One region of the Pseudomonas sp. St386 genome, then DNA from elsewhere that is predicted to be linked to it. Evidence: predicted binding sites of a transcription regulator. Region 1 holds the regulator's gene; each other region holds the start of a gene.
What was found. The regulator FliA, encoded in region 1, starts transcription of late flagellar genes. The targets are predictions, from matches to a motif close to CTAAAGTTTNNNNNNNNNNNGCCGNTAA.

Region 2: a site for FliA is predicted at 3,596-3,623, ahead of KI235_RS02020 (methyl-accepting chemotaxis protein). Genes of this name have one in related genera too.
Region 3: a site for FliA is predicted at 6,497-6,524, ahead of KI235_RS14935 (methyl-accepting chemotaxis protein). Genes of this name have one in related genera too.

Annotation. Positions count from the first base shown of each region.
Region 1 covers NZ_AP021900.1:1,853,440-1,863,657, reverse strand. The annotation lists gene KI235_RS08225 (chemotaxis response regulator protein-glutamate methylesterase) at 1-785, opposite strand, end outside; gene KI235_RS08220 (chemotaxis protein CheA) at 834-3,095, opposite strand; gene KI235_RS08215 (protein phosphatase CheZ) at 3,126-3,911, opposite strand; gene KI235_RS08210 (chemotaxis response regulator CheY) at 3,930-4,301, opposite strand; gene fliA (RNA polymerase sigma factor FliA) at 4,469-5,212, opposite strand; gene fleN (flagellar synthesis regulator FleN) at 5,209-6,039, opposite strand; gene flhF (flagellar biosynthesis protein FlhF) at 6,156-7,505, opposite strand; gene flhA (flagellar biosynthesis protein FlhA) at 7,517-9,646, opposite strand; gene flhB (flagellar biosynthesis protein FlhB) at 9,878-10,218, opposite strand, start outside.
Region 2 covers NZ_AP021900.1:452,806-463,023, reverse strand. The annotation lists gene KI235_RS02045 (HutD family protein) at 1-228, opposite strand, end outside; gene hutC (histidine utilization repressor) at 225-935, opposite strand; gene KI235_RS02035 (formimidoylglutamate deiminase) at 1,079-2,443, shown strand; gene KI235_RS02030 (lipocalin family protein) at 2,564-3,133, opposite strand; gene KI235_RS02025 (hypothetical protein) at 3,165-3,419, opposite strand; gene KI235_RS02020 (methyl-accepting chemotaxis protein) at 3,701-5,593, shown strand; gene KI235_RS02015 (DUF924 family protein) at 5,726-6,322, opposite strand; gene KI235_RS02010 (class 1 fructose-bisphosphatase) at 6,326-7,336, opposite strand; gene KI235_RS02005 (DUF3999 domain-containing protein) at 7,571-8,947, opposite strand; gene KI235_RS02000 (DUF2339 domain-containing protein) at 8,944-10,218, opposite strand, start outside.
Region 3 covers NZ_AP021900.1:3,402,915-3,413,132, forward strand. The annotation lists gene KI235_RS14915 (response regulator transcription factor) at 1-492, opposite strand, end outside; gene KI235_RS14920 (cache domain-containing protein) at 524-1,885, opposite strand; gene KI235_RS14925 (carbon starvation CstA family protein) at 2,196-4,256, shown strand; gene KI235_RS14930 (YbdD/YjiX family protein) at 4,272-4,469, shown strand; gene KI235_RS14935 (methyl-accepting chemotaxis protein) at 4,662-6,458, opposite strand; gene KI235_RS14940 (TonB-dependent siderophore receptor) at 6,750-8,873, shown strand; gene KI235_RS14945 (acyltransferase) at 8,942-9,940, opposite strand; gene KI235_RS14950 (LLM class flavin-dependent oxidoreductase) at 10,177-10,218, opposite strand, start outside.

The sequences.
Region 1 (10,218 bases):
AGGCCTGGACGCAGGATGTCGCCATCCTCGGCTTCCTTGACGCTGATGTTGCACAGCTTGTCCAGGCGCTCCGCGAAAGCCTTGGTGAACGCCGCCGGCATGTGCTGGATCAGCACGATGGGGGCCGGGAAGTTGGCCGGCAACTGGGTCAGGACCCGTTGCAGCGCCACCGGGCCACCCGTGGACGTGCCGATAGCGACCAGCTTGTAGGCTTTGCGCTTGGGCGCCGGCGACGACGCACTGGCGGGCACCGGGCGAGCCGGCGCAGGGGCTGGTGCCGATGCACTGCGTACCGGTGCCGGATTGAAGCTGCTCGATGCAGTCGGCGCCGGGCTTGGCGCCGCAACAGGGGCTGGCGCCGGTGCGCTGTAGGCACCGACACGACGATTGCTGCGGGAAATGCTGTGGACCTTTTCGCACAGCAACTGCCGGACTTTGTCGGGGTTGCGCGAAATGTCTTCGAAATTTTTCGGCAGGAAATCCACCGCCCCGGCGTCCAGCGCATCGAGGGTCACTCGGGCGCCTTCATGGGTCAGGGACGAGAACATCAATACCGGGGTCGGGCAGCGCTGCATGATATGCCGCACGGCCGTGATGCCATCCATCATCGGCATCTCGTAGTCCATGGTGATCACGTCCGGCTTGAGTGCCAGGGCCTGATCGATCGCCTCTTTGCCGTTGGTCGCGGTACCGACGACCTGAATACTCGTGTCCGCCGAAAGAATTTCCGAGACGCGGCGGCGGAAAAACCCCGAATCGTCCACCACCAGGACTTTAACTACCATAAACACTCCGTTAGACGAGGCGCGGCCCTGGGCCACGCCCCTCCAGAATCAAATACGCCGGGCGGCGTAACGCTTGAGCATGCTTGGCACATCGAGAATCAACGCGATGCGGCCGTCGCCGGTGATGGTGGCGCCGGACATGCCCGGGGTGCCCTGGAGCATCTTGCCCAACGGCTTGATGACCACTTCTTCCTGGCCCACCAACTGGTCGACGACGAAGCCGATCCGCTGGGTGCCCACCGAAAGGATCACCACATGGCCCTCGCCCTGCTCCACATGAGCGGCGGAGCTGACCAACCAGCGCTTGAGGTAGAACAGTGGCAGTGCCTTGTCCCGTACGATCACCACTTCCTGGCCGTCCACCACGTTGGTGCGCGACAGGTCGAGGTGGAAGATCTCGTTGACGTTGACCAGCGGGAAGGCGAAGGCCTGGTTGCCCAGCATCACCATCAGGGTCGGCATGATCGCCAGGGTCAGCGGGACCTTGATGACGATCTTCGAGCCCTGGCCCTTGGTCGAGTAGATATTGATCGAACCGTTGAGCTGGGAAATCTTGGTTTTCACCACGTCCATGCCCACGCCACGGCCCGACACGTCGGAAATCTCGGTCTTGGTCGAGAAACCCGGGGCGAAGATCAGGTTGTAGCACTCGGTGTCGCTCAGGCGGTCGGCGGCATCCTTGTCCATCACACCGCGTTTCACCGCGATGGAACGCAACACGTTCGGATCCATGCCTTTGCCGTCGTCGGAGATCGACAGCAGGATGTGGTCGCCTTCCTGCTCGGCGGCCAGGATCACCTTGCCGCTGCGGACCTTGCCCGAGGCTTCGCGCTCTTCCGGCGACTCGATGCCGTGGTCGACCGCGTTGCGCACCAAGTGGACCAGCGGGTCGGCCAGGGCCTCGACAAGGTTCTTGTCGAGGTCGGTCTCTTCACCCACCAGTTCCAGGTTGATTTCTTTCTTGAGCTGGCGAGCCAGGTCGCGAACCAGGCGCGGGAAGCGCCCGAAGACTTTCTTGATCGGCTGCATCCGGGTCTTCATGACCGCGGTCTGCAGGTCCGCCGTGACCACGTCCAGGTTCGACACGGCCTTGGACATGGCTTCGTCCTGGCTATTGAGGCCCAGGCGCACCAGACGGTTACGCACCAGCACCAGTTCGCCGACCATGTTCATGATCTCGTCCAGGCGTGCGGTATCGACCCGAACGGTGGTCTCGGCTTCGCTGGCCGGTTTTTCCGCTGGCGCAGCCGCCGCAGCACGGGCAGGTGCCGGGGCCGCAGTGGCAGCAGGCTTGGCGGGTTCGGCCTTCGGTTCCGGTGCCTTGGCAGCGGGTTTGGGCGCAGCCTTGGCTGCTGGAACAGCAGTGGCGGTAGTGCCGGCAGCAGGAGCAGCCGCGGCCTTCCCGACTTCTGTAAACTTGCCTTTGCCGTGCAGTTCGTCGAGCAGCGATTCGAATTCGTGATCGCTGATCAGGTCGCTGCCAGCCGCGGCGGCAGCCGGCTTGGCTGGCGTCGGCGCGGAAGCGATGGCCGAATCCAGCGCGTCAACGGCAAACGTGCCCTTGCCGTGCAACTGATCGAGCAAGGCTTCGAATTCGTCGTCGGTGATGTCGGAGTTGTCGCCCGCCGCTTTCGGGGCAGCCGGAGTCGCCGCTGGCGTGACCGCATCGGGAGCGAACTGACCTTTGCCATGGAGCTGGTCGAGCAATGACTCGAACTCGTCGTCGGTGATTTCATCACTGGCGTCAGCTGTTGCATTGGCGGGCGGCGCAGCAGGTGCCGCCGGCGCTTCGGCTTGGGCCTTGACGGCGTTCAGCGAATCCAGCAGTTGTTCAAATTCGTTATCGGTGATGTCGCCCGACTCTTCGGCGACCGGCTCTTCAGCCACTGCCTCGGCAACCGGAGCCGCTTCATCAGCCGATTGCGGCTCCGCCAGGCGTGCCAGCGCGGCGAGCAACTCAGGCGTGGCAGCGGTGATCGGCGAGCGCTCACGCACTTCGCTGAACATGCTGTTGACCGCATCCAGCGCTTCAAGCACCACGTCCATCAGTTCCGAATCAACGCGACGCTCACCCTTGCGCAGGATGTCGAACACGTTTTCGGCAATGTGACAGCACTCCACCAGCTCGTTGAGCTGGAGGAAGCCGGCGCCTCCTTTTACAGTGTGGAAACCGCGAAAAATTGCATTGAGCAGATCCGCATCATCTGGTCGGCTTTCCAGCTCGACCAGCTGTTCGGACAGTTGCTCTAGAATCTCGCCGGCCTCAACCAGGAAATCCTGAAGGATCTCTTCATCGGCGCCGAAGCTCATTAATGGCTGCTCCTAAAACAGGGCTAAAACTCAGAATCCAAGGCTGGACAGCAAATCGTCCACATCGTCCTGACCGGACATAACGTCTTCTCTTTTATCGGCATGAATCTGCGGACCTTCACCCTGAGAGAGATGTTTTTGTGGATCTTTTTCAGCAAGCATCGCTTCACGGTCGTGTTCGATGCCTGCAAAGCGGTCTACCTGGCTGGCCATCAACACCAGTTTGAGCAGGTTACTTTCCACTTCGGTGACCAGTTGGGTCACACGCTTGATCACCTGGCCGGTCAGGTCCTGATAGTCCTGAGCCAGCAGAATATCGTTGAGGTTGCTTGCCACCGCGCGGTTCTCGGTGCTGCTGCGCGCCAGGAAACCGTCGACCCGACGGGCCAACTCCCGAAACTCTTCGGCGCCGACTTCGCGCCGCATGAACCGACCCCAGTCGGTGCTCAAGGCCTGGGCTTCTTCGCTCAGGCCGTTGACCAGGGGCGTTGCGCTTTCCACCAGGTCCATGGTGCGGTTGGCCGCGGCCTCGGTCAGCTTGACCACATAACCCAGACGCTCGGTGGCGTCGGTGATCTGCGAGACTTCCTCGGCCTGCGGCATATTCGGGTCGATCTGGAAATTGACAATCGCGCTGTGCAATTCACGCGTGAGCTTGCCCACCTCCTGATACAGACCGCGGTCACGGGTCTGGTTGAGCTCATGGATCATTTGAACCGCATCGCCAAAACGACCTTTTTCAAGGCTGTCGACCAGTTCGCGGGCATGTTTTTTCAGGGTCGATTCGAAATCACCCATTGAAGATTCGTTATCCATAGCTCCCCCGTGGCGCCGTTAACCGATGCGTTCGAAGATTTTTTCAATCTTCTCTTTCAACGCCTGGGCCGTGAAGGGTTTGACCACATAGCCGTTTACACCGGCCTGGGCCGCTTCGATGATCTGCTCGCGCTTGGCTTCGGCAGTGACCATCAGCACCGGAAGATGCTTGAGTTTTTCGTCGGCACGCACCTGGCGCAACAGGTCGATACCGGTCATGCCCGGCATGTTCCAGTCGGTGACCAGAAAATCGAAGTTGCCACTGTGCAACATCGGGAGCGCAGTGGTCCCGTCATCTGCTTCGGCCGTGTTGGTGAACCCAAGGTCACGCAACAGGTTTTTTATGATCCGCCGCATCGTTGAGAAGTCATCAACGATGAGGATTTTCATGTTCTTGTCCAATTCGACCTCCAAGCAGTCTTAAACGCGCCCAGCACCTGGACGCGCCATTTCAATCAATCCGGCACAACACTCGACAACGGTCTGGAGCACCACGGATGGAGACTGGCACAGCACCTGCCAGGCCAGCCTCGTTCGCAGTGTCCCCACACTGCCTGTCAACGCGCTCGCCACTCCCCCAAACGCCCCCGCAAACGGGCCGCGCACTGGCTGTGTAACTGGCTGACCCGCGATTCGCTGACCCCCAGGACCTCACCGATTTCCTTGAGGTTCAGCTCTTCGTCGTAGTACAGCGCCAAGACCAGCCGCTCACGCTCCGGCAAATTGGCAATCGCTTCCGCCAGCGCGCTCTGGAAACGTTCATCTTCCAGGTCACGCGACGGCTCCATGTGAGCACTCGCGTTATCCTCGTGCAGCCCTTCATGTTCGCCGTCCTGCAACAGGTCGTCGAAACTGAACAGGCGGCTGCCCAAGGTATCGTTCAAAATCCCGTAATAATCGTCGAGACTCAACTGGAGTTCGGCCGCAACCTCGTGATCTTTAGCGTCACGCCCGGTTTTAGCTTCAATTGCCCGAATTGCATCACTGACCATGCGGGTATTGCGGTGTACCGAACGCGGCGCCCAATCGCCCTTGCGGACTTCATCGAGCATGGCACCGCGAATGCGAATACCGGCATACGTCTCGAAACTCGCGCCCTTGCTCGCGTCGTATTTGTTCGACACTTCGAGCAGGCCGATCATGCCCGCCTGGATCAAGTCTTCAACCTGGACACTGGCCGGCAACCGCGCCAGCAAGTGATAGGCGATACGCTTGACCAGTGGCGCGTAACGCTCGATCAATTCGTATTGGGCGTCCCGTGCCGATTTTTTATAGAGATGGTTGTAACCGCTGGCTGTCATAGCACGGGCCCTGCTGTTTGTTGCACAAGACGCTCGACGAAAAATTCCAGATGCCCGCGAGGGTTGGCCGGCAGTGGCCAGGTATCGACCTTCTGGGCGATGGCCTTGAACGCCAGCGCGCATTTGGAGCGTGGAAAGGCTTCATAAACGGCACGTTGCTTCTGGACGGCCTTGCGTACGCTTTCGTCGTAAGGCACTGCGCCGACGTATTGTAGGGCGACGTCCAGGAAGCGATCCGTGACCTTTGTCAACTTGGCGAACAGGTTGCGTCCTTCCTGCGGGCTCTGGGCCATGTTGGCCAGGACGCGGAAGCGGTTCATGCCATAGTCGCGGTTAAGCAACTTGATCAGGGCATAGGCGTCGGTGATGGACGTCGGTTCGTCGCAGACCACCAGCAGCACTTCCTGGGCCGCGCGGACGAAACTGACGACCGAGTCACCGATACCGGCTGCGGTGTCGATCACCAGCACATCGAGGTTGTCGCCGATGTCGCTGAAAGCCTGGATCAGGCCCGCGTGCTGGGCCGGGGTCAGGTGAACCATGCTCTGGGTGCCTGAGGCAGCCGGCACGATGCGAATCCCGCCCGGCCCCTGCAACAACACGTCACGCAGCTCACAGCGCCCTTCAATCACGTCCGCCAGCGTGCGTTTGGGTGTAAGCCCCAACAACACGTCGACGTTCGCCAGGCCCAGGTCGGCGTCCAGCAGCATGACCCGTCGGCCAAGCTCTGCCAGAGCCAGGGACAAGTTCACTGACACGTTAGTCTTCCCGACGCCACCTTTGCCGCCGGTCACCGCGATCACCTGTACGGGATGCATGCTGCCCATGTTCGTTCTTTACCTTGTCTTACTTAGACGGAGGCCACATTACTGGCTGCGCGTTCGCATACGGAACAATGCATGGCAGACCATCGATGTAGGTACAAAAAATATTCATGATTACCTCAGCCGACCTGCTTGGTCGGGCTGTGGTAGATATCAGCGAACATATCAGCCATGGCTTCTTCGCTGGGTTCTTCCTGCATTTGCACACTCACGGCACGACTGACCAGTTGATGACGGCGCGGCAGATGCAAATCATCCGGGATCCGCGGCCCGTCGGTCAGGTAGGCCACCGGTAATTCATGACCGATCGCCAGGCTCAACACCTCGCCCAGGCTTGCCGTTTCGTCCAGCTTAGTCAGGATGCAGCCGGCCAGCCCGCAGCGTTTGTAGCTGTGGTATGCGGCGGTTAGAACCTGTTTCTGGCTGGTGGTTGCCAACACGAGATAATTTTTTGACTTGATACCGCGTCCGGCCAGGCTTTCGAGCTGCATGCGCAGGGCTGGATCGCTGGCTTGCAGGCCTGCGGTATCGATCAGCACGACGCGTTTGCGCAGCAGCGGCTCCAGCGCCTGGGCCAGGGACTGGCCCGGATCCACATGGGTCACCGACACATTGAGGATCCGGCCGAGGGTCTTGAGTTGCTCCTGGGCACCGATGCGGAAACTGTCCATGCTCACCAGGGCAATGCTCTGGGCGCCGTACTTGAGTACATAACGGGCGGCGAGCTTGGCCAGGGTGGTGGTCTTGCCCATGCCGGCAGGACCGACCATGGCAATTACCCCGCCTTCTTCCAGCGGCTCGACTTCCGGGGTCGCGATCATCCGCGCCAGGTGCGCCAGCAACATGCGCCAGGCCTGGCGAGGCTCTTCGATACCATTGATCAGCGCCAGCAGGTCCCGGGACAACGGGCCGGACAGGCCGATGCGTTGCAGGCGACGCCACAGGTTGGCCTGGGCTGGACGGCTGCCTTGCAGCTGGTTCCAGGCCAGGGAGCCGAGCTGGACTTCCATCAGCTCGCGCAGGCTGTTGAGTTCAAAGCGCATCGAGTCCAGGGCGCGCGGATCGACACCCCGGGCAGGCGCCGCGGGCGCCGGCTCAGGACGACGCGGTTCGGCGTGGGCCTGCTCGATCAGCGGTTCGGCAGCCGTCAACGGCAGGCCGGCCGTCAGCGGCTGACCGGCGAACAATTGACGATTGGTGCCTGCCGCGGCCTCGCCTTCACTGCTGCGCAGGCTCAGCTCGGCCTGGGCGCTGGCGATGCGCGATTGAGTCTTGCGCAGCTCATCTTCGAGTTCCATGTTCGGAACCCGCGGGGCCAGCGCAGACAGTTTGTAATCCAGGGCCGCCGTCAGCTCGACACCGCCGGCGATACGACGGTTGCCAATGATGGCTGCTTCAGCGCCCAGCTCGTCACGAACCAGTTTCATGGCCTGACGCATGTCGGCGGCGAAAAAACGCTTCACTTGCATAAACCACTACCTCAGCCGTTGGGCCCTACTGTCGCAACGATGGTCACTTGCTTGTTGTCCGGTATTTCCTGGTACGCCAGCACATGCAACCCCGGGACCGCGAGGCGCCCGAATCGCGAGAGCATCGCGCGAATCGGGCCGGCCACCAGCAGGATCACTGGCTGGCCTTGCATCTCTTGCCGCTGGGCTGCTTCGATCAGCGAACGCTGCAGCTTCTCGGCCATGCTTGGCTCCAGCAGAACACCCTCTTCCGAGCCTTGTCCTGCCTTCTGCAGACTATTGAGCAATATCTGTTCCAACCTTGGTTCCAAGGTGATCACAGGCAGCTCAGACTCAGTGCCTACAATGCTTTGGACGATTGCGCGGGACACGCCGACCCGAACCGCAGCCACCAGGGCGGCGGTATCTTGACTCTTGGAGGCGTTATTGGCGATAGCCTCGGCGATACTGCGTATGTCGCGCACGGGCACCTGTTCGGCCAACAGCGCCTGCAGCACCTTGAGCAACTGCGACAACGAAACCACACCCGGCACCAGCTCTTCGGCCAGCTTCGGCGAGCCTTTGGCCAGTACTTGCAGGAGTTGCTGGACTTCTTCGTGGCCAATCAGCTCGCTGGAGTGCTTGTACAGGATCTGGTTCAAGTGGGTCGCCACCACCGTACTGGCGTCCACCACGGTATAACCGAGGGACTGGGCCTGGGCCCGCTGGCTGATTTCGATCCACACCGCTTCCAGGCCGAAAGCCGGATCCTTGGCGGTGATGCCATTGAGGGAGCCGTAGACCTGCCCGGGGTTGATCGCCAGCTCGCGGTCGGGGTAGATCTCGGCTTCGGCCAGGATCACCCCCATCAGCGTCAGGCGGTAGGCGCTCGGCGCCAGATCGAGGTTATCGCGGATATGCACGGTCGGCATCAGGAAGCCCAGGTCCTGGGACAGCTTCTTGCGCACCCCCTTGATCCGCGCCAGCAATTGCCCACCCTGGTTGCGGTCGACCAATGGAATCAGGCGGTAACCGACTTCCAGGCCGATCATGTCGATCGGCGTCACGTCATCCCAGCCCAGCTCCTTGGTTTCCATGGCGCGGGCCGGCGACGGCAGCAGTTCCTGCTGACGCTTGACCTCTTGCAGGGCCTGGACTTTCTGCACGTTCTGCTTCTTCCAGAACAGGTAGGCTCCGCCTGCAGCCATGGCCGCCATGCTCAGGAAGGAAATGTGGGGCATCCCCGGCACCAGGCCCATCACCGCCATCAGGCCGGCGGCAACGGCCAGGGCCTTGGGCGAGGCGAACATCTGCCGGCCGATCTGCTTGCCCATGTCTTCGGAGCCCGAAGCACGGGTCACCATGATCGCGGCCGCTGTAGATAACAACAGTGATGGCAATTGCGCCACCAAACCGTCACCGATGGTCAACAAGGCGTAAACCCTGCCAGCGTCGCCAAAACTCATGTTGTGCTGGAAGATACCGACAGCCATGCCGCCGATCAGGTTGATGAACAGAATCAACAGGCCGGCGATGGCGTCACCGCGCACGAATTTGCTGGCACCGTCCATGGAACCGTAGAACTCGGCTTCCTGGGCCACTTCCAGACGACGCAGCTTGGCCTGGCTCTGATCAATGAGGCCGGCGTTGAGGTCGGCGTCGATCGCCATCTGCTTGCCGGGCATCGCATCGAGGGTAAAACGCGCGCTCACCTCGGAAATCCGCCCGGCACCCTTGGTCACCACGACGAAGTTGATGATCATCAAGATGGCGAAAACCACGATACCGACCACGTAGTTGCCGCCGATCACCACCTCACCAAAGGCCTGGATCACCTTACCGGCGGCGGCGTGACCGTCCTGGCCGTGGAGCATGACCACCCGGGTGGACGCCACGTTCAGCGCCAGGCGCAACAGCGTGGCCACCAGCAGGATGGTCGGGAATACGGCGAAATCCAGCGGCCGCAGGGCGTAGACGCACACCAGCAGCACGACGATCGACAGGGCGATGTTGAACGTGAAAAACACGTCCAGCAGGAACGGCGGCACCGGCAGCATCATCATGGCGAGCATGACCAGCAGCAACAGCGGCACGCCCAGATTACCCCGGCTGAGGTCTACGACATTACTGCGCGCGGTGCTGAATAACTGAGAGCGATCCACCAATATTCCCCGTTCCTGTGAAGCAAACTTTTGACGCCCGGAGGGGGCGCAGACGGGGTATTGCAAGAAGCCTTCCAACTTTTGTCGGAGGCTGAAATAGAGGGGTTGAAGGGACGCTGACCTGTGGGAGCGAGCTGGCTCGCGATAGCGATTTGTCAGTCACACCCATAGTCGACTGAACCAGCGCAATCGCGAGCAAGCTCGCTCCCACAGGGTTTTGTGCCAGCCGACTCAGGAATCACGCCGCAAATCCGGCGGGATCGGCAGGTCCTTGAGCGGTTCGGGGCGTTTGCCCTTGCCGGCGCGGTGCTGGCGGATCTGGTAGACGTAGGCCAGCACCTGGGCCACGGCCAGGTACAGGCCGCCAGGGATTTCCTGGTCGAGCTCGGTGGAGTAGTAAATCGACCGCGCCAGCGCCGGGGACTCGAGCAGCATCACCTCATTGGCCACGGCGATCTCACGGATCTTCAGCGCCAGGAAGTCACTGCCCTTGGCCAGCAACACGGGAGCGTTGCCTTTCTCGGGGTCGTACTTGAGCGCCACGGCATAGTGGGTCGGGTTGGTGATGACCA
Region 2 (10,218 bases), 1.4 Mb from region 1:
ATCGACGTTCAGTGTCATGCCGCTCCCCTGCAAGACACTGATGACCCGCTCGTAACCGGCGAAGGTGGAGAAGCCGCCCGACTCACCAATGTCGGCAATCGACAGGCGCCAGCCGAAACCTTCCAGGCCGGTGCCGGCATCGCGAGTGATTTCTTCGGTGCTGCCGCCACCGTTTTTCCACGGCATGCGTGGGTAGTCTGCCGCGCGTAAAACCTTCAAATGGCTCATTTATGAAAGCGCCCTTCCAGACTGTGGCGGGACCCCGGATGAATCAAACGGGCGGCGGTCACCGGCTGGCGCCCGGACCAGGTGCGGCGGCGAATCAACAGGCACGGCTCGCCCCTTTCGATCTGCAACAACTTGCATTCACTCGGCTCGGCCAGGATCGCCTCGACCACATGCTCGCCCTCGGTCAGCGGCGCGACCTGGTTCAGATAGGCGTAGGGCGTTTGCACGGTGAAGTCCTGCTTGAGGTAGTCCGGCGCCACCAGCGCGTTGACGAAACGGTCCTCGATTTGCACGGGGATGTCATTCTCGAAATGCACGATCAGCGAATGGAACACTTTCTGGCCTTCGCGCATATCCAGGGCCAGGGCCCGCTCGGAACCGGCCGCCTCTTCTTCCAGGGTAATGACCTTGCAAGTGTGGCGATGGCCACGGGAGGCGATTTCGTCGGCGATGTTATGCACTTCGAACAACGCGGACTGGCTCTTGGGCTCGGCCACGAAGGTGCCGACACCCTGCATGCGCACCAACAGGCCGTCGGCGGTCATTTCCCGCAGCGCACGGTTGATGGTCATGCGACTGAAGCCCAGTTGGCTGACCAGTTCGCTTTCCGACGGCACGCGGTAATGCGGCGGCCAGTTTCCACTGTCGATCTGCTGGGTGATCATCTGTTTGACGCGGGCGTACAGGGGTGCCGGACTGTCACCCATGTTTGCGGCCAGCGGCTGTTTGGCAGGCGGAGTCGGCACGGCGGTTCCCTGTTCTGCGGATAAGGTTGCTAGCTTGCCGGAGTTTACCGGCCAGGCAAACGTCTGTATATGTATATACAAATTACGCACAATGAGGTTGAACCATGTCCGCCTTCTTTGCCGAACGCGCGCTGCTGCCTAGTGGATGGGCCCATGATGTACGTCTTGAGGTCGATGCCGAAGGCGTCCTGACCCATATCCAGGCCGGTTCCCACGCAGACGGCGCCGAACGGCTGGGCGGTCCGCTGTTGCCGGGTATGCCGAACCTGCACTCCCATGCCTTCCAACGGGCCATGGCCGGGCTGGCGGAAGTGGCAGGCAATCCCAACGACAGTTTCTGGACCTGGCGCGACTTGATGTACCGCCTCGTCGGAAAAATCAGTCCCGACCAACTCGGCATCATTGCCCGCCAGCTGTACATCGAAATGCTCAAGGCCGGCTACACCTCGGTCGCCGAATTCCACTATGTGCACCACGACATCGATGGCACGCCCTACGCCGACCCGGCGGAGCTGGCCCTGCGCATCAGCCACGCCGCCAGCGCCGCCGGCATCGGCCTGACGCTGCTGCCGGTGCTCTACAGCCACTCCGGTTTTGGCGGCCAGGCGCCCAATGACGGGCAGCGCCGGTTCATCAACAGCACCGAAAACTACTTGAAGCTTCAGTCGCGCTTGCAGCCGGTCCTGGCCGGGCAGCCGTCCCAGGCGCTGGGTCTGTGCTTCCACTCGCTGCGTGCCGTGACGCCCGGGCAGATCCAGGATGTGCTGGCCGCCAGTGACCGCGAGTGCCCGGTGCACATTCACATTGCCGAACAGCAGAAGGAAGTCGACGATTGCCTGAGCTGGAGCGGCGCCCGTCCGCTGCAATGGCTGTACGAAAACACCGAAGTCGACCAGCGCTGGTGCCTGGTCCACGCCACCCACGCCAACGCCCAGGAAGTCAGCCTCATGGCCAGGAGCCGGGCGATTGCCGGCCTGTGCCTGACCACCGAAGCCAACCTGGGGGACGGGATTTTCCCGGCCGTGGATTTCCTCGCCCAGGGCGGGCGCCTGGGGATCGGCTCTGACAGCCATGTATCGCTGAGCGTGGTCGAAGAATTGCGCTGGCTGGAATATGGCCAGCGCCTGCGGGATCAACGGCGCAACCGCTTGTATCGGGCGGATCAGCCGATGGTCGGTCGCACCTTGTTCGATGCGGCGCTGGAAGGCGGTGCCCAGGCCCTGGGACAACCGATCGGTGCCCTCGAAATCGGCAAGCGCGCCGACTGGCTGGTGCTCGATGGCAGCGACCCGTACCTGGCCACGGCCCAGGGCGACGGCATCCTCAATCGCTGGCTGTTTGCCGGCGGCGATCGCCAGGTGCGCGATGTGATGGTCGGCGGTCGGTGGGTGGTGCGCGATGGGCGGCATGCCGGCGAAGAGCAAAGCGCCCGGGCGTTTACCCAGGTATTGCGCGAACTGCTGGGCTGACCCAATCAACCCTGTGGGAGCGAGCTTGCTCGCGATAGGGCCTTTACCTTCAACATACATGTTGACTGAAAGTCCGCTATCGCGAGCAAGCTCGCTCCCACTTCGGTTTTCGGGTGACAGTCAGTTCGAGGTCTTGGCCATCTGTCGATCCGACGCGCGCCAGATCAGGCGCGTGGTGTCGTAGCCCTGCTGGCGTGCCTTGCTCAGCAGCTCCTCGCGCACGACGCTATTGACGGTCGGTGTACGGGACAGCAGCCACATGTAGCGACGGCTTGGGTCGCCGACGATGGCGGTCTTGTAGTCATCGCTGACGTACAACACCCAGTATTGCCCTTTCGCCACGCCCGGCACGATCCGCGAAAACCAGTTGTCGAACTCGACCCAGAGCTTGTCGGTCTTGCCCGGCACCTGTGGCGTGGCGGTGCCCCTGGCTTCTTCCCACTGCCAGTCCGAGGTCAGGCAGCGATTGAGCACTCCCACGCTGCCGTCTGGCTTGAGGGTGTAGTGAGCTTCCGATTGCGCACAATTGCGCTGGAAATACATGGGCAGGCGGGCCAACTCATACCAGGTCCCTTGGTAGCGCTTGAGATTGACGCTGTTGACCGTCTTGGGTGCCAGCGGATCTTCGCCAGAAGTGGCACAGCCAGCCAAAATCAGGCCAGCCAAAAGCACAAAAACTAACCGCATCATTATTTTTCTCCCGCAGGCCTCTGGCCTCGGTTTACTTCAGGCCTTGGCCGGAAAACATCAACACTTTGTCACCGGCGTACTGCACGCTGATAAAGCTTTTCTGGTCGCCCCAGGTGCAGCTGGACATGCCGAGCGCGCCTGAACAATCGGTCGGTTTCCCCAGTAACGTTTCGACTTCGGACTTGGGCATGCCAGCCGACAGCTTCGAGTAGTTTTCCTGGTTGACCTTGCTGCATGCAGTCAATACGACACACACAAACAACAAGGCGATAGATCGCAGCGACATGGTGTAACTCCTGGAACGGAAGGGGGGTGGCAGGTGCCAACCAGAAGCTTAGAAGAGAAAACCCCTATCTGGTTCCCCTACACCCCGGTATTTATTGGGTCTGGGCAGGTGTTTCATCGGTGAAACACTCACTTTGTGACAGCGTCGTGCATTTCGTCGGAATTGAACCGCTACCGCTGATGGGGCGGTCTGGCACGCCGATAAAAAGAAACAGCGCAAACCAATGCGTTATGGCAAATTGACAGCCCGTCCTGACCCGTCCCTCCGCGGTAGTGTTATTAATGACCAGAAACATGAAATTCAGCCATAAAATCCTGCTGGCTGCCGCCCTCGTGGTGGCCGTTGCATTCGCCTGTTTCATCCTGTTCAACGACTATCGTCAACGCCAGAGCTTGAATGCCAGCACCGAAACCTCCATGCAGGAACTCGGCAGCCTGACCAGCCGCAACATCCAGACGTGGGTCGACGGCCGCATCCAGTTGCTGCAATCGCTGGCCCAGCAGATTGCCGTGGACGGCAGCAGTGCCGACAGCCTCAAGCGCGCCGTAGGCCTGCCGGCCTACACCAGCAATTTCCAGCTCAGTTATTTTGGTGGCACCGACGGCGTGATGTTCTCGGTACCGGCCGGCAATCGCGCCGCCGATTACGACCCGCGTGCCCGTGGCTGGTACAAGGCCGCCAACAGCGCACAGCAAACCATCGTCACCGAACCCTACATCGCCGCCTCGTCGGGCAAGCTGGTGATTACCGTCGCCACCCCGGTGCAGCACCAGAACCAGATGATCGGCGTGGCCGGTGCGGACATCGACCTGTCCAGCGTCAGCGCCATCATCAACTCGCTGAACTTCGGCGGCCACGGCCACGCGTTCATCGTCAGTGCCGACGGCAAGATCCTGATCCACCCCGACAGCAAGCGCGTGCTCAAGACCCTGGCCGAGGCCTACCCTAACGGCGCGCCTCAAATCAGCCCGGGCGTGAAAGAAGTCGACCTCGACGGCAAGACCCAATTCATCTCCTTCACCCACGTCAACGGCGTGCCGGGAGCCGACTGGTACGTGGCGCTGGTGCTCGACAAGGACACCGCGCTGGCGATGCTCAGTGAGTTCCGTACGTCGGCGCTGATCGCCATGGTCATTGCCGTGGTATTCATCATCGCCCTGCTCGGCATGTTGATCCGCGTGCTGATGCAGCCGCTGCTGACCATGGGCCGCGCCATGCACGACATCGCCGAAGGCGAAGGCGACCTGACCCGGCGCCTGGTCATCCACGGCCACGACGAATTCGGCGCGCTGGGGACTTCGTTCAACCGCTTTGTCGAACGCATTCATACCTCGATCCGTGAAGTGGCCTCGGCCACCGGCCAGGTCAACGAAGTCGCCCTGCGCGTGGTCAGCGCGTCCAACTCGTCGATGTTCAATTCCGACCAGCAGGCTTCGCGCACCAGCAGCGTGGCCGCGGCCATCAATCAGCTCGGTGCCGCCGCCCAGGAAATCGCCCAGAACGCCGCCCTCGCCTCGCAACATTCCAGCGATGCGCGCAGCCTGGCTGAAGATGGCCAACAAGTGGTGGATAAAACCATCGCGGCCATGCAACAGTTGTCGGCCAAGATCAGCGATTCGTGCGGCAACATCGAAACCTTGAACAGCAACACGGTGAACATCGGCCAGATTCTTGAGGTGATCACCAGCATTTCCCAGCAGACCAACCTGCTCGCCCTTAACGCCGCCATCGAAGCGGCCCGTGCCGGTGAAGCCGGGCGCGGCTTCGCGGTGGTGGCCGATGAAGTGCGCAACCTGGCCCACCGCACCCAGGATTCGGCGCAGCAAGTGCAGAAGATGATCGAAGAACTGCAAGTTGGCGCCCGGGAAGCGGTACTGACCATGACCGACAGCCAGCGCCAGAGCGAAAGCAGCGTCGGCATCGCCAACCAGGCCGGCGAACGCCTGGGCAGCGTGACCCAGCGTATTGGTGAAATCGACGGCATGAACCAGTCCGTGGCCACCGCCACCGAAGAACAGACCGCCGTGGTGGAGTCGATCAACGTCGACATCACCGAGATCAACACCCTGAACCAGGAAGGCGTGGAAAACCTGCAAGCCACCTTGCGGGCCTGTGCCGACCTGGAGCAGCAGGCGGCGCGGTTGAAGCAGTTGGTGGGTAGTTTCCGGATCTAGTGCTTTTGCGGCCTCTTCGCGAGCAGGCTCGCTCCCACATTAGAACTTCAGCGGACGCACATTTTGCGCTCAACGAAAATCCAGTGTGGGAACGAGCCTGCTCGCGAAGACGGTATCAGCCTCACAGCAAAATCAGAACCTGGACCCAGGCCTGTTCAAGAATTCCACTTCCTCAGCCGTAGACTCGCGCCCCAACACCGCATTGCGATGGGGAAAGCGCCCAAACCGGGCAATGATCTTCTGATGCCGTTCGGCATAATCCAGGTTGTCTTCGAACACCGCCCGTTGCGCCTCCGGTTGTTCTCGCACCAGATCGATAAACCGCGACACGGCCTCGTTCTGCACCGCGAGGTTTTCGCAGTGTTCGAGCACGAGGTAGATGAATACGCGTTGGATCGGTTTGAGTTGCCGGTCGAAACCCGCAGCCATGCCCTGGGCTACCAGCGCTTGGGCACGCAGGTCGCCGGAGAAGGCCTTGGGGGTGTCGCGAAAGATCATTCGCGGGAGTTGGTCGAGTAGCAGCACCAGGGCCAGCCAACCTTCCGGGCGTTGCGCCCAGTCGGTCAATCCGCCGGCCAGTGCCAGCTCGACCTGATCGCCAAAGCGCTCGTTGGCCTGGCGATCATGGCGTTTGCCGAACCACAGCTTGCCTCTGTCAGCCGATATCTCGTCCGGTGTCTTGGCTGAACCAAACCACCAATCGAGCAACGGCTGCCAGGGCTCGGCCATGATTTACTCCTTGTGGTAGGCCGTGGCGCGCGCCACTTCTTCCTTCGAGCCGAGGAACACCGCCACGCGCTGGTGCAGGCCGTCGGGCTTGATATCGAGGATACGCTGATGGCCGTCGGTGGAAGCGCCGCCCGCCTGTTCCACCAGGAACGACATCGGGTTGGCTTCGTACATCAGACGCAGTTTGCCCGGCTTGGACGGCTCACGGCTGTCGCGCGGGTACATGAACAGACCGCCACGGGTCAGGATACGGTGCACATCGGCAACCATCGCGGCGACCCAGCGCATGTTGTAGTTCTTCTTCAGCGGACCTTCTTCGCCCGCCAGCAACTCTTCGACGTAGCGTTTTACCGGAGCTTCCCAGTGACGCTGGTTGGACATGTTGATGGCGAATTCCTGGGTGGTTTCAGGAATGGTGATGTCTTCGTGGGTCAATACGAAGCTGCCCATCTCGCGGTCCAGGGTAAAGCCCTTGACGCCGTCGCCCAGGGTCAGCACCAGCATGGTCTGAGGGCCGTAGATGGCATAACCGGCTGCGACCTGCTCGGTGCCTGGCTGCAGGAAGGCCTTTTCATTCAAGGCTTCGTTCTGGCTCAGGTATTCGTTCGGGCAACGCAGTACCGAGAAGATGGTGCCAACCGGTGCGTTAATGTCGATGTTCGACGAACCGTCCAGTGGGTCGAATACCAGCAGGTAGGCACCCTTGGGGTATTTGCCCGGGATCTGGTAGGCATTGTCCATTTCCTCGGACGCCATGCCGGCCAGGTGACCGCCCCATTCGTTGGCTTCAAGCAGGATTTCGTTGGACAGCACGTCGAGCTTCTTCTGCACTTCGCCCTGCACGTTTTCGGTGCCCATGCTGCCCAGGACACCACCCAGCGCGCCTTTGGAGACGGCGTGGCTGATTTCCTTGCATGCACGCGCCACCACTTCGATCAAAAAGCGCAGATCGGCAGGGGTGTTGTTGCTGCGGGTCTGCTCAATCAAATAGCGACTCAAGGTAACGCGGGACATGGACGGCTCCGAAGAATAGGGGGCGGAAAAACCAGCGCAGTTTAGCGCGAGTCGGGACTTAATTCCTCCTATGAGACGGGGAATGGAGGATTGAGTTCACGGGGTAGCGGTTCGCTTGGGTATTTCTGTTGGTTGAGAGAACGCTATCGCGAGCAAGCTCGCTCCCACAGTTGACCGAGTTGCTGCGACGAACGTGGCCTATTGTGGGAGCGAGCTTGCTCGCGATGAATCACCTCAACTCTTGACCGGCGGCTTGCGCAGCAGGCTGAACGCCATCGCCGCGAGGAACAGCACGCTGAGCAGCAGCACCGCCCACAAGCCGATTTTCTTCCAGTTGGTCTCGACCGTCGCAGGCGTGGTTGCCGAGGCCGCAGCCGGGGTCGACGTGGCCGCGCCGTTCACGGTCGCCGTACCCAGCGTTGCCAGGCGCGACGGTTTGTAATCGGGCACCAGCGTGGTCAAGGGCAAGCTGGCCGCTTTCACTGTCGCGCTGCCCAGGGCCAGGCTGTAAGGTCCTTCGCCACGCGCCAGGAACACCACCTGGGTCGGACGCACGGCAAAGCGCAGGGCCGGGGCTTCGCTGCCCAGACCGCCGCCACGCTCGTCCACGGTCAATTTCAATTGCTGTACGGTCTGGCCGGACAGTTGCAATTGGTTTTGCAACACATCCTGGCCGTTCTGGGTCAGGCGATAGAGCAAACCACTGCCCAGCGGCTGCCACGGATGGCTGCTTTCACGGCGACCGGCCAAGGTCACCGGCGCCAAGCTGTTGGCCTGGCTCAGCTCGACCTGCACCTGCTCGATGTTCAGCCCCATGGGCAACTGCCAGGTGTATTCACCAGCCTTCACGGTGCTGCCGGCCAATGGCTGCGACCAGGCCAGTGGCAACGGCAAGCTTTCGCGGCTGGCGCTTTGCAACTGGGCCGAGGTCAGGATCGGCGCGGAGGACGGCGAATCCCACAACAGCCGCAAGTAACGCGCCGATTGCCCCGGCAAGCTCACTTCATGCTGCTCGACTCGCTCATCGGCAAAGGTCAAGCGCGCCACCTGGCCTTCGCCCCACGACTGCCAGTGTTGCAAGTCGTCACTGGCTTCGATGGTAAACCGCTGGAAACCGTCGCGTTCACTGGTCCAGTCGAGGACCAACTGCTGCAGCGGTGCCTTGATCGCGCTGGCATCCAGCAACCAGCCACGCAGCTCCTCCTCCCCAGCTTCGAGCCGGCTGGAGGGTTGGACTTCCACCAAGGTGCCGTTGGCATTCGATTGCACCCGCACACTGGGCGCGCGCTCATTGTCATCGGCGGCGTTGTACAGCGGGAACCACTTCACGTCGGTGAGGGTGCGGTTTTCCCGGCTCTGGGCCGACTCGCGCACCAGGGCGTAGGCCTGGGCCTGGCCGGCCGCGTTGAAGACCCGCAGATCGCTCAGGTCGGTCTGTCGCGCCTGCAACTGCACGTCCAGAGGCAACGGGAGGCGATACCACGGCCCCTCGCCGCTCAAGGCCATTGGCACCTGATGGGCAAAATCCGTCGGTTGCTCCTGGGCCACGGCCGACAATGCCGCCCATAACCCCACCACGCCCAGCCCGATCCGACTCAACTTGCGACTCAAGACGACACTCCCTCACTGACAGGCATAGGCGGCTCATCCTGCACGACCGTCTCCGGGCGCTTGGGCGGCAGCGGCGCAAAATAGCCCACTACCAGCAGCAACACGCCTACACCGATAAACGAAACAATCCGCGCCAGACCGCCACGGTTACTCAATTCGACAAAAAACAGCTTGGCCACGACCACCGCGATCAACGCCGCGCCGATCAGCCACACTTCACGACGGTGGCGCAAATGCCCACCGATCATCAGCCCCAGGGCGATCAGGGTCCAGACAATGGACAACCCGGCCTGCACGAACATCGACTCGAGCAGCGCGTCCAGCTCGTATGGCACCCCCATCCACTGGTGGGCACTGCGCATCACCAGGGCGGTGAAGAACGCGAACAGCGACACACCGGCGATCAACTGAGCGATGTGCCCGACGCGATTCCAACGGTTCGTCGATTGCTCCACGGCATTGCGGGCCCACACATAGATACCGAACAAGGCGAACAGCAGGCCCAGCTCCAAGGGATTGAGCAACGGCACATAAGGCAGCGGCTCTGAGTTGCCATCGCTGAAGGTGTTGGTCAGCCAGAACCAACCGAGCATCAACAACGCCATCGGCGCCGCCGCGTAGACACGGTACTCGCGCGGTTGGGCCGATACCGGCCACGGCAAGGCACGCGGCGTGGCCATCAGCACCAGGTAAAGGCCTGGCAGGATCGCCCAGGCCAGCCAGCGCCAGGCGTTGTACTGCTCGGACAGCAACAGCAGGCCGTAACGCAACTCCAGCATCAACACCGCCATCAGCAACCAGCAACCGAGCACATGGGCCGTACTGCTCGCCGGGGCCGGCAGCATCGGCGCCAGGCGCTTGAGAGAAAGGAAATGCACGGCAAATACCGCCAGCCAGGCCAGCCAGCCGAAATTCGCGGCCGGGTGATAGTGGCTGTGCCCCGTTGCCACCAGCACGCAGCCCGCCGCCGGAATCAACAAAGTACACAGCAGCCCCAGCGCCGGCCATTTCAAGCGCTGCGCCAAGACTGTCCACACCGCCACGCTGATCACCGCAACCAGCAGCAGCCAACTGCCCTGCAGGTTTGCCGGGGCAAAGCGCAATACTTCGCTGACCCACGCCAGCGCCCACCAACCGGCGCCCCAGATCAGCAGCAGCTCGGACAGGCGCTGCAAGCTCAAGACCTCGAGTTCCCGCGCCGCGTGCGCCCGTTGCAGGCGCCATGCGCCCACCAGGGCTGCGAGCCCCAGCACCAGCGGCGTCCAGAAGCC
Region 3 (10,218 bases), 1.5 Mb from region 1:
GTTCAGGCCCTGGACCATTTTCGCCAGCACCTGGCTCTCGCGCGGCGTCAGCTCGCTGTCGGTGTTCGGGTTGGTGGCGAGCCGCTGGGCGATCTCGGCACTGTAGAACGTGCCGCCGCTGATGATGGCTTCGATGGCCGCGATGATTTCCCGCGACGGCGCGTTCTTGAGCACGTAGCCGCTGGCGCCGGAGCGCACGGATTCGCTCACGTACTCGTAATTGTCATACATGCTGAGGATAAGGATCTTGAGGCTGGGGTATTGCTTGCCCAGCAGTCGGGTCAACTCGAGCCCGTTCATGTCCTTGAGGCTGATGTCCATCAGCAGCAGGTCCGGTTGGCTGCGACCGACCATTTCGATCGCCTGCGCACCATTCTCGGCTTCGCCCACCACGTCCAGTCGGGGCATGACGGACAGCAGGGCCTTGATGCCGTCGCGGACCAGGGAGTGATCGTCGACCAGCGCGACGCGAATCACCGGAGGCAGGTTCATCGGCAGGTGCTCTTGTTGTAAGGGGCGCGCATCAGTTTTCCGTTACCGAGAGGTTCATGGGCAGCAGGATATCCAGTTCGCTTCGTCCCGGTGCCGAGGTCACCTCCAGGCGTCCGCCGAAATGCTCGACCCGTTCGCGGATATTGCGCAGGCCGATGCCGGCGTGGCCGCGCTCTACTTGCGGGACATTGAAGCCCATCCCGTCATCCACCACCGTCAGGCGCAAGGACTGGCTGGAGCCGAACAGGGTGATGCCGACACTTTTCGCCCCGGCATGGCGCTCGATATTGGTCAGGGCTTCCTGGGCAATGCGGAACAGCGAGACAGGGGCGCCATTTTCCAGGCGGCAATCGAATTCGTTGCTTCGGTAGGACACTTCAAGCCCGCTGCGCTGTTGGAACTCGGTCGCGAGTTGGCCAATGGCGGCGGGCAGGCCCAGGGTATCGAGCAGGGACGAGCGCAAGTCATGGGAGATGCTACGGATTTCGCCGATGGCTTCGCCTAGCCGATCGGTCGCGTTCTTGAGGATGCCCAGGCCATTCTCCTGGCCGTTCTCCAACACATGGCTGGCCAGTTCGAACTGGAACTTTATCGACACCAGCAGTTGGCTGATGCCGTCGTGCAGCTCGCGAGAAACCCGCGAGCGTTCCTCTTCCTGCAAGCTGACGATGCGCTGATTCAGCCGCTGCAGCTTTTTGTCGGCCAGGCGATGTTCGCTGACGTTGAGGGTCATGCCGCCGGCAAATACCAGCAGGACCGCCACCAAGGCGATCGCGGCGATGGCTTGCATGGTGCTGTGGATGCCGTGGGCAACTTCGTCGCGGGCTTGCTGGGTGGCGCGTTCGACGTCCTCCAGGTAAATCCCGGTGCCGAGCATCCAGCCCCATTGATCGAGCATCACGACATAGGCCAGCTTGTCGGTCACCTGGCCGGAGGAGGGTTTGTTCCAGGCATAACGCTGGAACCCTTCGCCTGACTCGGCACTCTTGAGCAATGCCTGGATGACCGGCAGGCCGTGGGGGTCCTTCATGTCCCAGAGGTATTGCCCCACCAGTTCCGACTGGCGGGCATGCATGAGGCTGCGGCCCTGGCGGTCGTACACGAAAAAGTAACCGTTGATGCCGAAGCTGAGCTTGCGCAGTTCTTCAAGGACCTGCTGCTGTGCGCGCTCGTCTCCCCGACCGTTGTCATACAGCGGGGCGATCAGGCTCTGCGCCATCTCGACATAGTTCTTCAGCTCCGCGCGCTTGCTCGCCAGGATGCTGTCTTCGATCAGTTGCGCCTGTTGATCGCCCAACTGGCGATTGAGCGAGATCACCAGGGCGCAGATGACCGCGATGGCCAGGACCAGCGGCAAAATCCCGAGGGCGACGATTTTGTGTTTGAGCAGCATCTGTACTCCTGTCCGGACTCGGCGGGGAGGCGAATGGCGGCATCATATGCCAAACCCATGGATGAGGCATAAAACCTGTGGCGCAAGACATGTGGGAGCAAAGCTTGCTCGCGATGCAGGCGCCGCGGTTTATGAAAGACCGTATTGACTCTATCGCGGGCAGCCTTGCTCCCACAGAAGTTGGGGTTCTACGTAGTACTACGGATTTATTTATTGACCCATTGCAGGGATATTGGGCCGGCTCCGAATAGCCGGGGCACACTATAAAAACAATCGCCGCAATCCACTGGATATCGGCAGGAGACACGCAATGACAACCCGTCTGGTTAAACACCTCGCCTGGTTTGCCGTGGCTGTTCTGGGAGCCTGTGCGTTGAGTGTCGTGGCCTTGCGCCGCGGCGAACCCATCAACGCCCTCTGGATCGTCGTCGCAGCCGTGGCCATCTATCTGGTCGCCTACCGCTACTACAGCCTCTTCATCGCCAACAACGTGATGCAACTCGATGCGCGCCGGGCTACTCCCGCCGTGCTCAACAACGATGGCCTGGACTACGTCCCGACCAACAAACACATTCTTTTCGGCCACCACTTCGCGGCCATTGCCGGTGCGGGGCCGCTGGTCGGGCCGGTGCTGGCGGCGCAGATGGGCTACCTGCCCGGTACGCTCTGGCTGATCGCCGGCGTGGTGTTGGCCGGTGCGGTGCAGGACTTCATGGTCCTGTTCCTGTCCACCCGCCGCAACGGGCGTTCCCTGGGTGACATGGTCCGTGAAGAAATGGGCCGCATCCCCGGCACCATCGCGCTGTTCGGCTGCTTCCTGATCATGATCATCATCCTCGCGGTGCTGGCGCTGATCGTGGTCAAGGCCCTGGCCGAGAGCCCGTGGGGCATCTTCACGGTGATGGCGACCATCCCGATCGCGATGTTCATGGGCATCTACATGCGCTACATCCGCCCGGGCCGCATCGGTGAAATCTCGCTCATCGGCGTGCTGTTGCTGCTGGGCTCGATCTGGCTGGGCGGGCAGATCGCTGCCGATCCGGTCTGGGCCAAGGCCTTTTCCTTCACCGGGATCCAGATTACCTGGATGCTGATCGGCTACGGTTTTGTCGCGGCGGTGCTGCCGGTGTGGCTGATCCTGGCGCCGCGGGACTACCTGTCGACCTTCCTCAAGATCGGCACCATCGTTGCCCTGGCGATCGGCATCCTGGTCACCATGCCCGAGCTGAAAATGCCGGCGCTGACCCAGTTCACCGACGGCACCGGGCCGGTATGGAAGGGCGGCCTGTTCCCGTTCCTGTTCATCACCATCGCCTGCGGCGCGGTCTCGGGCTTCCACGCGCTGATCTCCTCGGGCACCACGCCCAAGCTCTTGGATAACGAAACCAACGCCCGCTACATCGGTTACGGCGGCATGCTGATGGAGTCCTTCGTGGCGATCATGGCCATGGTCGCGGCTTCGGTCATCGAGCCGGGCGTGTACTTCGCCATGAACAGCCCGGCGGCGATCGTCGGCGGTGACGTGGTGGCCGTGGCCCAGACCGTCAGCAGCTGGGGTTTTGCAATCACCCCCGAGGCGCTGCAAGCGGTGGCCAAGGACATCGGCGAGACCACTGTGCTGGCCCGTGCCGGCGGTGCGCCGACCCTGGCGGTCGGGATCGCGCAGATCCTGCACTCGGTGCTGCCGGGTGAGAACACCATGGCGTTCTGGTACCACTTCGCGATCCTGTTCGAAGCGCTGTTCATCCTCACCGCGGTGGACGCCGGCACCCGTGCCGGGCGGTTCATGCTGCAGGACTTGCTGGGTTCGTTCGTGCCTTCGCTCAAGCGCACCGAATCCTGGCCGGCCAACCTGATCGCCACCGCCGGTTGCGTAGCGATGTGGGGTTACCTGCTGTACCAGGGCGTGATCGATCCGCTGGGCGGCATCAACACCTTGTGGCCGCTGTTCGGCATCTCCAATCAGATGCTGGCCGGTATCGCCCTGATGCTCGCCACCGTGGTCCTGATCAAGATGAAGCGCCAGCGCTACGTCTGGGTGACCATGCTGCCGGCGGTCTGGCTGCTGATCTGCACCACCACCGCGGGCCTGATCAAGCTGTTCGACGCCAACCCGGCGATCGGCTTTTTGGCCCTGGCGCGCAAATACAACGATGCCCTGGCCGCCGGCCAGGTCCTGGCCCCGGCCAAGAGCATCGAGCAGATGCAGCACGTGGTGTTCAACGCCTACACCAACGCGACGCTGACGGCCTTGTTCCTGTTCGTGGTCTTCAGCATCCTGTTCTACGCGCTCAAGGTCGGTATCGCCGCCTGGGGCACCAAGGAACGCACGGACAAGGAAGCGCCATTCCAGGCCTTGCCGGACGCTTGATAGGGGATTGCAACGATGTTCAATGACTTGAGTCGCCTGGGTAAATACCTCGGTCAGGCCGCCCGCCTGATGGTCGGAATGCCCGACTACGACAACTACGTCGAGCACATGCAAACCAAGCACCCGGACAAACCGTTGATGGACTACGAGGCGTTCTTTCGCGAACGCCAGGAGGCCCGTTACGGTGGCAAGGGTGGGCCCAAGTGCTGTTGAGTTGAGGTAGCCTCGAACCCCATGTGGGAGCGGGCTTGCTCGCGAAGGCGGTGGATCAGCAGCATTGATGTTGACTGACCCACCGCCTTCGCGAGCAGGCTCGCTCCCACAGTTGTTTTTGGGGTGGTCTCAAGATGTGCATACACCACAGATCCCCTTTGGGAGGATCTCAGGAGTCGTGCGAGCGCTTCATCACTCCGCCAACAACACCGCCGCATCGAAGCCCACCCGCAAGTTGCCCCAATGACGGCCGCCGAAGAAGAACGGTACGTCGATCTCGGTCATGATTTCCCCGGTATCGCGCAGGTAGGTCTGCAGCAGGAAACGCTGGACGTTGCCCGCCGCGCGCAGGCCGATCGGGTCGTTGAAGATTCGCTTGTTGCGGCACACCGGCAAATCCACCACCCGGTCGCCGGTTGGCGGCTTGGAGACCCAGCTGTTGTTCACCGGGCAGTAGCCCTTGCTGTCGACAATGAACGAAACCTTGCCACCCGGCGTGCTGCGGGTGAGTTTGTCGCATTCTTCCTGGCAAACCTGGGCAAAGCGTTCGGTGTAGCTGGCCATGTACTGCTTGGGGTCGGTGCCGGGAATCGGTTGGTAATTCTGATCGAACAGATTCAGGCCTTCACCTTGCAGCGCCTCCAGGCGAACCTGGAGCGTGTCGCGGCACTGACTGGCCCGGGTGATGGCGGCATCCAGCTTGCCGTGGCCGAGCACGAAGCGACCCAACAGCGCCTGGACCTTTTCGGCCACGCCGGACAGGTCGCGGGTGGCCGTCGCCGAATGCTGCATGCGCTGGTCGATCAACTGACTGTCGGCGTGAATCTGGGTGACCCGGTCGTTGATCCCCGTGTTGCTGTCGGCGAACTGCTGGATATGGGTCGCGATGTCCGCCAGCTTGCCGTTGGTGGATTCGAAATCACCGATCATGCTTTCAAAATGACCGGAGGCGCGTTCCACCACTTTCTGGGTTTCCCGGGCGCTGTGGCTGATCTGGGTGGTCTGTTCGTGGGTGGAGCTGACTTCATCGAGCATGGCGTCGATGTTGCGTGAGATGTCATCGGTGGCCCGGCTGACGTTTTGTGCCAGGGTCCGCACTTCATCGGCGACCACCGCGAAGCCACGGCCGCTTTCGCCGGCCCGGGCGGCTTCGATGGCGGCATTGAGGGCCAGCAGGTTGGTCTGGGCAGAAATCTGTTGGATCAACCCGACAATCGACTTGATGCTTGAGGAACGCTGGTTCAAGGCGCTCACCAGCGTGGCAAATTCACCGAGGCTGTTGGAGATTTCGCTGATGTTGCCGGTCACTTCCAGCAGCTCGGCGTAGGAGTCGCGGGCCATGCTCAGGTTCTGGGCGGTGGTGCTGGAGATGCCCTGGGTCTGGCGCGAGACTTCTTCGATGCGGCCCACGGCGGTGTTGCTCTGGTCCATCACCTCCTTGGCGAAGCGGGCCTGGTGGGTGGCACTGTCGCTGGAATCGCTGATGTTCTTCAACGAGCGGGCCGATTCGACGGCGATGTGCACGGTCAGTGCCTGGACGTTGCTGATGATCTCCCGCTGCTTGGCCAGGAAACGGTTGCAAGTGCCGGCCAGCACGCGGATCTCGTCGTGAGTCACCAGCGGCAGGTCCTTGGACAGGTCACCTTCGCCGTTGGCGATCTCTTCCAGGGCCTTGGTCATGGCGGTGACGGGGCGCACGATGAGATGGCGGAAATACCAGACCATGAAGCTGATCATGCCCAGCGTCAGGAACGCACCGAAGAGCAGGGCATGGGTGAGGCTGTCGAGCCGGCCTTCGATCTGCCCCAGCAAGGCGCCGTCCAACTGTGCGTCGCGCAACTGCAGCACGATCTCGGCGCGAGCGCTGAGGGCCACCCAGTACAGCAAGCCACTGACCAGCACCAACAGGAAAAGGCTCGACAGTTTTTTTGTGAGGGTATCGAAAAACTGCATCTCGATAGACTCGTACAAGGCCTTTAACGTCTGCATGCCGCTGCTCCTGGGCAAAAAAATCTCTCAATGGAATACATTCGACCGCGCACGCCAAAGCTTTAGGGCGGTGGGGCGATTTGATATCACCGTTCGCGAAATCCGTGGGCGCGAGCTTGCTCGCGATGGCGGTGGGTCTGTTGCATTGATGTTGGATGTACCGCCGCTATCGCGAGCAAGCTCGCTCCCACGGGGGTTTGGGGACGATCAGCATTTGATACAAAAGATTTACTGGGAATGATTCTCAAAGTATATTTGCTCTCATTAACGTTCCTTCTATGAGTGCGCGTCTTGAAACGTTCCACCCCCCTCGCTAATCGCAACGTCTTTATCAAGTGTGTGTTGCCAACGCTGTCCTGCTGCTTCATTGCCAGCCCGTTGTGGGCGCAGGACGCTCTCGAACTGCCGGCCACGGCCATCCAGGGCAGTCGCGTCACTCAGGAAGAGGGCTATACAACGTCGCAAGCCAGCACGGCGAGCAAGAGCGATGTACCGATCAAGGAAGAAGCGCAATCGATCAACGTGGTGACCCAGCAGACCCTGGCCGACTATCAGGTGCGCTCGCTGAGCGACGCGATGAAGTTCGTCAGCGGCGTCAGCCAGGGCAACACCTTGGGCGGTTCGCGAGACTCGCTGGTCAAGCGCGGGTTTGGCACCAACGACGATGGCTCGATCCTGCGCGACGGCGTGCGCTCGAACCTGGGGCACAACTTCAGCGCTACCACCGAACGGGTCGAAGTGCTCAAGGGCCCAGCCTCGATGCTGTATGGCGCGCTTGAGCCAGGCGGCCTGGTCAACGTCATCAGCAAGAAACCGGAGTACACCCAAAGCACCACGTTGAGCGGCTCGGCCTATAGCGAAGGCGGCGGCACCATGGCCCTGGATACCACTGGGCCGCTGGGCGACACCGGCCTGGCTTATCGCCTGATCGCCGAGCGCGGCCACGAGGACTACTGGCGCAACTACGGGGTCAACGAGAGCACCCTGGTGGCGCCGTCCCTGGCTTGGACGGGGGAGCGGGCTTCGTTGAATCTCAGCTATGAGTACAACGAATATTCCAATCCGTTTGATCGTGGGACGGTGTTCACCAATGGGCATCCGGCCGATATCGATTACGACAAGCGTCTGGATGAGCCGTGGGCCAAGAGCGTGGGGATTCGCGAAACGGCGACGGCGCGGTTTGAGTATGAGTTGAGCGAGGATTGGAAAACTCGCGTGACCTATGGCTGGAACAATGATCGGTATAGCCTTTCGATTGCGCAGCCAAGTCTGTCGAAAACCGGCGTTTTTCAGCGAGCCGCCAACGGCGCTCATTACGATGACGAAACCCGTTACGCCAGCTGGGACTTCATCGGTAAACAGGAGCTGTTCGGCCAGCGCCATGACGTGTTGATCGGTGCTGATAATCAGGTGTCGGACCAATACCGTGGCAAGACCTACCGTGGGGCAGTGCGGGGGGGCTTCGATATCTCTGCGCCGGTGTACGGCGGCCTGGGAGAGCCCAGCGTCATCAGCCCGACCCAAAGCAATCTGAGCAATCAGCTGACTTCCAGCTCGGTCTACCTTAAGGACAACTGGCACCTGAATGATCGTTGGATCCTGGTCTTCGGTGGTCGCTACCAGCATTACGATCAGTTCGCCAAGCAAGGGTTGGTCACCAGGGTGCCGGTCCGCGACGACAACGGCGATGCCTTCGTCCCGTTCCTGGGCCTGGTCTATAAAGCCACCGGGGAGCTGTCGCTGTATGGCAACTACAGTCGTTCGTTCAAGCCTAACGACACCGTGGACGACAACCTCAGTACCTTCAAGCCGGAGGAGGGTCGTAGCTACGAAATTGGCGCCAAGTACGATCCGCTGCCGGGCCTGAACATCAACCTTGCGCTGTTCGATATCGAGAAGAAAAACGTCGTGACGTCCTCTACGGTCAACGGCGTAACGCTGGCAGAAGCCGCGGGCAAGGTCGGCTCCCAAGGCCTCGAACTCGACATCACCGGTCGTCTGGCGGAACGTTGGGATTTGATCGGGACTTATGCTTATACCCACACTGAAATCCTCGATGACCCGAAAAACGAAGGTCACCGCCTGTCCGATGCGCCCAAGCACACCGCCAGCCTGTACTTGTCGCACCACTTGAACGTCCCGGCCGAATTCGGTGCCTGGCACGCCGGTGCCGGTGCGCGTTACGTCGGCGAGCGTGCGGCTAACGCGGCCAACGATTTCTGGCTGAGCAGCTACACCGTCGCCGACGCCTTCCTGCGCTGGGAGTCGCCGGTACTGGGGCACAAGACGTCGCTGCAACTGAACGTCGACAACCTGTTCGACAAGCAGTATTACCCGTCGTCCACCGGCAGCCAACTGCAAGTCAATGTCGGTGAGCCGCGTACTGCCAAGCTGAGCGCCAGCGTGACGTTCTGATTCGGCTGCGCTGAAACACAAAATGCCCGGGACCTGCGTTCCGGGCATTTTTGTATGGCAGTCAGAGGCTAAGCCGCCGTGCTGCCAACGGGAGCCTGCGTGGTACCGTATTTAACGCCCGCCCTGAGCGCATGACGAAGCTTCAGCGCCGGTCGCTCGACCGCATAGTACGAAACACCACTCATCGCGAACGACAGCACCAGCACCGCCGTGATGATCAGGATGCTGTACTCCACCGGCCAGAATGCCCGCAACACGTACATCACCACAAAATGGTTGAGGAACACGCCGTAGCTGATATTTCCCAGGAACTCATCGAGCCGGTGATGCTTCAACCTGCTGAGCAGAAAAACCGCTGGCAGGCCCAGGGCAATGCCCAGGGTCACCTCGGCGTTGAACGGCCGACGCGGAATGATCCCCACAACAATGGCGAGAAACATCAATGCTGCAACGAATCCGGTAACGAACGCGATCCACAGCCCCTTGGCCTGGGCCCGATACAGGTAGCTGCCGCAGAGGAAAATGAACAGCACGCCCGGCAGCAGGCGGTAGCCGTAGATGTCGGTGTCGAGGTAGCCCAGCGAGGCGACCATGAACACCGTCACGGACAGCGCAAAGGCTATACCCCGCGTCCTGTAGAGAATCAGGAACGGGATCAGCAGGTAAAAGCACATTTCCAGGCCGAGGGACCAAGCGGGTGGCAGGATCTCGGGCACGGTGATGCCAAACATGTAGAAACCCAACGGCACGATCGGCAGGCTGGTGGCGATGTTTTCGAGGGTCAGGGCGGCTGCCTGGGGCGTTCCCGGCAGAAGGAAATGTATCACCGCGCAGGACAGGACGAAGTACACCAGAAACTGTGGGTACAGCCTGAGCAATCGATCCATGTAGAACAGGCCGATCTGGCCCGGGGTGTTGTAGGTCCTTTCGATCAGCGAGGTCATCACGAAGCCGCTGATGATCAGAAAGGACACCACGGCAACGACGCCGGGGTTAAAACCCATGAACGTCATGCCCATATGAGAAACCGCTACCAGCATGGCCAGCAGCAACCGATAAACTCCCACGCGCATCATCCTTAAACAAATTGCGCGGTAAATTATGTGGCTTTGCGAGCCGTTGATAGCAGTTTGCGGGGCGGCGGCGGGGTAGTGGGGGGAATTGTCACATTTGACACATTTGTTTCAGTTGGATGGCCATCGCGAGCAAGCTTGCTCCCACTGGGCCGTCGGTGCACACAAATATTGCGTACGTCGTGGAACCTATGTGGGAGCGAGCCTGCTCGCGATAGCGATGTCACTGATCACCGAAACGCTGGCACCACCTGCTGGATAAACAGCTCCAG